One region of the Streptomyces sp. NPDC042201 genome, then DNA from elsewhere that is predicted to be linked to it. Evidence: riboswitches for the same ligand, from Rfam matches in the RefSeq annotation. Region 1 holds a riboswitch; the other holds the start of a gene.
What was found. A riboswitch is a leader RNA that binds a small molecule or an ion and turns the genes downstream of it on or off. The one in region 1 is predicted to bind S-adenosylmethionine.
Positions count from the first base shown of each region.

Region 2: linked by a shared signal. The riboswitch ahead of ACZ6MZ_RS27265 (aminotransferase class V-fold PLP-dependent enzyme) and the one ahead of thrC (threonine synthase) in region 1 are both predicted to bind S-adenosylmethionine.

Region 1 is NZ_JBVJDS010000005.1:50,632-54,286, forward strand. It holds gene ACZ6MZ_RS13870 (alpha,alpha-trehalose-phosphate synthase (UDP-forming)) at 1-293, opposite strand, end outside; gene ACZ6MZ_RS13875 (glucosyl-3-phosphoglycerate synthase) at 475-1,434, opposite strand; SAM riboswitch class I at 1,603-1,732, shown strand; gene thrC (threonine synthase) at 1,750-3,045, shown strand; gene ACZ6MZ_RS13885 (MoaD/ThiS family protein) at 3,079-3,354, shown strand.
Region 2 is NZ_JBVJDS010000012.1:183,089-186,743, reverse strand. It holds gene ACZ6MZ_RS27270 (Lrp/AsnC family transcriptional regulator) at 1-102, shown strand, start outside; gene ACZ6MZ_RS27265 (aminotransferase class V-fold PLP-dependent enzyme) at 136-1,536, opposite strand; SAM riboswitch class IV at 1,738-1,855, opposite strand; gene trpD (anthranilate phosphoribosyltransferase) at 1,988-3,052, opposite strand; gene qcrB (cytochrome bc1 complex cytochrome b subunit) at 3,262-3,655, opposite strand, start outside.

The DNA.
Region 1 (3,655 bases):
CCGTTGTACGCGGCCTCGTACACCTCGGGCGCGATGCCCAGCATCCGGACGCGCTGTCCGCCCGTGTCGGCCGTGTCCAGCCGGCCGTCCGTACGTCGTACGGCCTCCCGGTCGCCGTCGCCGAGGGCCGCGCACACCCACACGGCGTCCGTCTCGGGCCCGATGGCCGACAGGCCCGACACGAGCCCGCCGCCGCCCCTGCGCGCTTCCAGCGCGCCGTCGTCGCGCAGCGTGTACGAGACGGGGCCGCGATTGGACGCGACGAGTACCTGGGCGGCTTGCTCGGAGACCATGTGCCGAAACCTAGCCCGTCCCGTAAACGCTCAAACGTACGGGCGAGTCTCCGTGTGGGTGACTCCGGCCACGAGCGCCCGGGGCGCGGGGGCGCGGGGGCACGGGGGCCCGGGGCACGGGGCGCGGGGGTCACGCCCGCGGGGGTCACGCCCCAGAGGTATCCACCCCCGCGCCGAACCGCTACGCCGCGCGCCCCGCCGTGTACTCCGCGATCTCCCGCACCGGCGGCCGCTCCTCCGTGTCCACGGCATGCGTGCGCGGTACGAAACCGTCCTCGCCCCGCTCGAACTGCGTCAGCTCCGGCCGCACCAAGTGCCCCCGGGACAGCCGCACCTGAGCCGTACGGTAGATCGCCGCGGCCATCCGCCCCAGCGCCCGGTCGTCCTGGTGGCGGTGGATCCGTACCCCCACGTCGACCTGGGCCAGCGCGTCCAGACCCACCGTGTGCAGCGCGTCCACGAGCAGCGCCAGCTCCACGCCGTACCCGACGGGGAACGGCAGCCGCTCCAGCAGCGAGCGCCGCACCGCGTACTCCCCGCCCAGTGGCTGGACGAAGCCCGCCAGCCGAGGCCAGTGCAGATTCAGCAGCGGCCGCGCCACCAGCTCCGTCACCCGTCCGCCCTGACCGGCCGCGGCACCCCCGGCCCGCTCGCTCAGCGGCCGGTCGTACATCGCCTTCACGAACTGCACGTCCTGATCCGTGAGCAGCGGACCCACGATCCCCGACACGAAATCCGCCGAGAACTCCCGCAGATCGGCGTCCACGAAGCACACGACGTCGCCGCTCGTCACCAGCAGCGACCGCCACAGCACCTCGCCCTTGCCGGGCAGCGCGGGCAGCCGCGGCAGTATCGCGTCCCGGCACACCACCCGCGCGCCCGCCGCCGCCGCGACCTCCGCCGTACGGTCGGTGGAACCGGAGTCGATCACCACCAGTTCATCGACGAGCCGCACCTTCTCCATCAGCTCACGCCGGATCACGGAGACGATCTCGCCGACCGTCTCCTCCTCGTCGAGCGCCGGCAGCACCACGCTCACCGTGGTGCCGCGCATGGCCTTCGCCACCAGGAGCCGGTCGAGCGGACGGTCGGCTGCGGACCAGGAACGCCTGGTCAGCCAGCGTTCCACCTCTTCCAGCACGGTCGGTACTCCCTGTACGTGATGCATGAACGTGATCCATCTCGCGGTGCGGACGACTATCTCAACCATCCGCTCCTTCGGTTACAGTCTTGAACAACACCGATGACCGCCGCATGCCGGGGGTCGCCAGGTGAACAAACGCACCGGATCCCGCATCCGGCGCCATAGCGCTCATCCAGAGGGACAGAGGGAACGGCCCGTTGAAGTCCCGGCAACCCTCCTGCCGACCAATCGAGGTCACGGTGGGGAAGGTGCCAATTCCGTCTTGCGGCGAAGTACGTCGCGAGGAAGATGAGGAGAAAGGGCCTCGCCTCCATGGCTGTGCAGACCGTCCACCCCACCGAAGCCGCCCCCGGATCGATCGATCTCGGACCCGCCGCCGCACTTTCGTGCCGCGAATGCGGAGAGCGCTTCGACCTCGGCCCCATCTTCGCCTGTGCCAGCTGTTTCGGGCCGCTCGAAGTCGCGTACGACCTGCCGAGCGGCACCCCCGAAGAGCTGAAGAAGCGCATCGCGGAGGGCCCGGACAACATCTGGCGCTACGCCCCGCTGCTGCCCGTCCCCGCCGACGTGGCCACGAAGCCCAACATCAACCCCGGCTTCACCAAGCTCGTCAAGGCCGACAATCTCGCCCGTGAACTGGGCGTCACCGGCTCCCTCCACATCAAGGACGACTCCGGCAACCCGACGCACTCCTTCAAGGACCGTGTCGTCGCCATCGCCGTCGAGGCCGCCCGCGCCTTCGGTTTCACCACGCTCTCCTGCTCCTCCACCGGCAACCTCGCCGGTGCCGTCGGCGCCGCGGCCGCCCGCGCGGGCTTCCGCTCGTGCGTGTTCATCCCGCACGACCTGGAGCAGGGCAAGGTCGTCATGGCCGCCATCTACGGCGGTGAACTCGTCGGCATCGAAGGCAACTACGACGACGTCAACCGCTTCTGCTCGGAGCTCATCGGGGATCCGCTGGGCGAGGGCTGGGGCTTCGTCAACGTCAACCTCCGCCCGTACTACGGCGAGGGATCCAAGACGCTCGCGTACGAGATCTGCGAGCAGCTCGGCTGGCGGCTGCCCGACCAGATCGTGATCCCGATCGCCTCGGGATCCCAGCTCACGAAGATCGACAAGGGTCTCCAGGAGCTGATCAAGCTGGGCCTGGTCGAGGACAAGCCGTACAAGATCTTCGGCGCCCAGGCCGAGGGCTGCTCGCCGGTCTCCACCGCCTTCAAGGCCGGCCAGGATGTCGTACGGCCGCAGAAGCCCAACACCATCGCCAAGTCCCTGGCGATCGGCAACCCGGCCGACGGCCCGTACGTCCTGGACATCGCCCGCCGCACCGGCGGCGCGGTCGAGGACGTCAACGACGAGCAGATCGTCGACGCGATCAAGCTGTTGGCACGCACCGAGGGGATCTTCGCGGAGACGGCGGGCGGGGTGACCGTCGGCGTGACGAAGAAGCTCATCGAGGCCGGAGTCCTCGACCCGACCCTGACCACCGTCGTCCTGAACACGGGTGACGGCCTGAAGACGCTGGACGCCGTGGCGCCGACCACCGGGCCGACCGCGACGATCCGTCCGAGCCTCGACGCGTTCCGCGCCGCCGGCCTGGCCCGCTGAGCTCCGCCCACCACTGAAGGAAGGCACCCCACCATGAGCGTCAACGTCCGCATCCCCACCATTCTCCGTACGTACACCGGTGGCAAGGCCGAGGTCCCGGCGGAGGGTACGACCCTCTCCGAGGTGATCCAGTCCCTGGAGCAGAGCCACCCGGGGATCGCCGCGCGCGTCCTGGACGACCAGGGCAAGCTGCGCCGCTTCGTGAACGTGTACGTGAACGACGACGACGTCCGCTTCGAGCAGGGCCTGGAGACCGCCACCCCCGAGGGGGTCGGCGTCTCGATCATCCCCGCCGTCGCCGGAGGCTGATTTCGACGCTCAGTGATCGGTCCGGCCCCCTCCGCAAGAGAAGCGGAGGGGGCCGTTCTGTATGGTTGAGCGCGATACAGTATGGGAACGCCCCCTCCCCCGCGCAGGCTCAACGCCTATGAGAACGCGACAACATGGGGTCAAAGTCTTGGTGCCCTTTGCGCAGTAGATGCGCTTTGCCCGGCCCGACTTGCCCCGGAACGTGGGGAATTCATCGCTATGCGTGTTCAGCCATGCCCAGAATTCTCGTCCGATTGACCTGTTGCAGAGGGCAGTTGGGCAGATACATTCAGCCGCGGTC
Region 2 (3,655 bases), on a different contig from region 1:
AGCAAGATCGCGGGCGTCGAGGCCACCGACACGCATGTGGCGTTCCGTACGTACTCCCAGCACGACCTGGAAGCGGCCTTCGCCATCGGACTCGACGGGTAGGGCCGCCGCTCAGGGCGTGCCGCGGTACGGAGCTCAGACGGCGGCGCCGTCCCGGTCCGGGACGCAGCGGCCCTCCTCGGTGCGGTAGCTCCACCGGGCGCCGTCCCGCACCAGCTCCTTCACCGCTCCGACGAACCGGTCCACATGCTCGTCCGGGGTGCCCGCGCCGAAGCTGACCCGGATCGCGTTGAGCGAGCGCTCGCCCGGCTCGGCCTCCGGGGCGCCGCACTCCCCCGGGTCCTGTGGGTCGCTGCCCAGCAGGGTCCGCACCAGCGGGTGGGCGCAGAAGAGTCCGTCGCGTACCCCGATGCCGTACTCCGCGGACAGCGCGGCGGCGAAGTGCGAGCTGTTCCAGCCCTCGACCACGAACGACAGGACGCCGACCCGCGGCGCGTCGTCGCCGAAGAGCGAGAGCACCCTGACCTCGGGCACCTCGGCCAGGCCCGCGCGCACCCGGGTGATGAGCCGCTGCTCGCGCTCGACCAGCGTGTCGAAGCCGGCGTCGGTGAGTGCCTGGCAGGCGGAGGCGATGGCGTACACCCCGATGACGTTGGGCGAGCCGGCCTCGTGCCGCGCGGCGGTGGTGTGCCAGGCGACCTCCACCGCCCCGTCGGTACGGCGGGTCACCGTGCGGCTGGCGCCACCGCCGGCGAGATACGGCTCCGCGTCCTGGAGCCAGTCGGCGCGGCCGGCAAGCACCCCGGAGCCGAACGGCGCGTACAGCTTGTGCCCGGAGAAGGCCACCCAGTCGACGTCAAGACCGGCGATGTCCACCGGGTGGTGCGGGGCGAGCTGGGCGGCGTCGAGGACGATACGGGCGCCGTGGGCGTGCGCGGCGGCGGCCAGCTCCCGCACCGGCCACAGCTCACCGGTGACGTTGGAGGCGCCGGTGACACACACCAGCGCCGGCGTACGGGAGTCCCGGCCCGCGAGCGCGCGCTCCAGGGCGGCGACGGCCTCTCCCGGCGTACGGGGAGCGTCCAGGCAGGTCACCCGGGCGTCCCGCCAGGGCAGCAGCGCGGCGTGGTGCTCGGTCTCGAAGACGAACACCTCGCAGCCGTCGGGGATCACGGCCGCCAGCAGATTCAGCGAGTCGGTGGTCGAGCGGGTGAAGACGACCTGGTCGCCGGGGCGGCAGCCGAGGAAATCGGCGACCGTACGGCGGCTGCTCTCGAACAGGTCGGTGGAGAGCTGCGAGAGATAGCCGGCGCCGCGGTGCACGCTGCCGTAGTACGGGGCGTAGGCGGCCACGTCGTCCCAGACCCGCTGGAGGGCGGGGGCGCTGGCCGCGTAGTCGAGCGCGGCGTAGGTGACTTCGCCGCCGGTGACGAGCGGGACGGTGACGTCGCGTCCGAGCACCTCCAGCGGCGCGGCGCAGGCGGGGTCGTCGGCGGGCGGGGTCGTCGTGGCGGCGGCGTTCGGGTATGCGGACATGGCGGTATCTCCCGGCAGGACAAGTCGGAACGGCTTCAAGAACCCGCCCGGCGGCACAGCGGTGCCACGACAGAAGCGGGGATTGCCTCGACGCACGGAGAGCACTGTGCGGAGGTGTGTTGAAGAGCGGGCAGAGAAGCCCTATCGCATTCGCTTGCTCACGAGACTGCTCCCTTGAGGACCAGGACCCCAGGTGGCAGGGGTCCGCGCTTGCCGCAGACCTCTCTGCCTACGGCCTGGTCTTCACCCGGGGCACCCCGCCACGGACGGAGGGTTGCCGGACAGCGAGCCGGGGCCTTAATCGCTGTCACTCATGACCTTGGGCGAAATTATGGCACAGCGCCCCTGACCCCCCAAGCCGGCGTCCGCGATACGGGACACGGGGGTGGGTGGCCGCGCCCGGCGACACGCGCCGCGCGCGGCCGCCCCCGCCCTCGCCGGGGGCGGTCCGTCAGGCGTTGCTGGCCGCGACCCAGCGCTCCAGCGCCTGCCGCGCCGCGCCCGAGTCGATGGACTCCGCCGCCCGCACGATCCCCGCCGCCAGCTGGAGGTCCAGCGAGTCCCCCGTCGGGTCCAGCGCCACCAGCGCCGCCGCCGAGTTCAGCAGCACGGCGTCCCGTACGGCGCCGGTCTCGCCGGCCAGCAGCCGGCGCGCGACCTCCGCGTTGTACGACGCGTCCGCACCGCGCAGCGCCTCGACCGGCACCAGCTCCAGGCCCACGTTCCGCGGGTCGAAGGCCTCCTCGGTCACCTTTCCGTCCCGTACCACCCACACCCGCGAGGTGGCCGTGGTGGTCAGCTCGTCGAGTCCGTCGTCGCCGCGGAAGACCAGCGACGAGTTGCCCCGGTCGGCGAGCACCCCGGCCACGATCGGCGCCATCCGCAGGTCCGCCACGCCGACGGCCTGGGCGCGGACCCTGGCCGGGTTGGTGAGCGGACCGAGGACATTGAAGGTGGTCTGCGCGCCCAGCTCCTTGCGGGCCCTGGCCGCGTAGCGCAGGGCGGGGTGGAACTTCACCGCGAAGCAGAAGGTGATCCCCGCTTCCTCGGCGACCTCGACGACCCGTTGCGGCGTCAGCTCCAGATTGACGCCCAGCTTCTCCAGTACGTCCGAGGCGCCGCTCGCCGACGAGGCGGCGCGGTTGCCGTGCTTGACGACCTTGGCGCCGGTGCCGGCCACGACGATCGCCGACATGGTGGAGATGTTGACGGTCTTGGCGAGATCGCCGCCGGTGCCGACGATGTCGACCGTACGCCCGGGCACCTCAATGGTGTTGGCGTGCGCGTACATGGCACGTACCAGACCGGAGACCTCCTCGACGGTCTCCCCCTTGGCCCGCAGCGCGACCGCGAATCCGGCGATCTGCGCGTCGGTGGCCTCGCCGCTCATGATGCGGTCCATGGCCCACGCGGTGTCGTCCGTGCTCAGGTTCTCGCCGCGCAGCAGGGGGTTCAGTACGCCCGGCCAGGTGCGGGCCGCCACGGTGTCGCCTCCGACGGGGGTAACAGCGCTCATGCTCGCTCCTGGATGTCTGGGGCCGGTCCGCGGCCCTGTGCGGCCTGCGGCAAGCCTATCGGCGTCGACCCGCCGGTAACGACCTGGTCGTAAGACCGGGTGCCCGAACTGCGGACAGCACCGTGTCACGCCGAGGGCCCCGGCCGGTTCCCTCGCGGGAGACCGGGCCGGGGCCCTCGGTGGTGGCGACCTCAGGAGGCCGGCTGGGATCAGTGGTGGCCGTGGCCGCTGGTGATCTCCTTGTACTCCTCGGCGGTGGGCTTGGGGATCTGGTTCCCCTCGCCGTAGTAGCTCTTGCTGAGCTTCGCCCTGAGCTTCTCGGCGGGCGACACCTTGCGCTCGACACCGTTCTCGTCGACCGTGGCGCCGATCTCGGCCGGCCGGTACTGCTCGTGCGCGGTGAGCTTGTGCAGATCACTCTGGTCGAGCGGCGTGTGGACCTCGACGAACTCGCCGTGCGGCAGCCGCTTGATGATGCCGGACTCGCGTCCGTGCAGCACCTTCTCGGCGTCGCGCCGCTGCAGACCCATGCAGATCCGCTTGGTGACGACGAAGGCGATGACCGGTGCGACGAAGAAGGCGATCCGGACGAACCAGGTGATC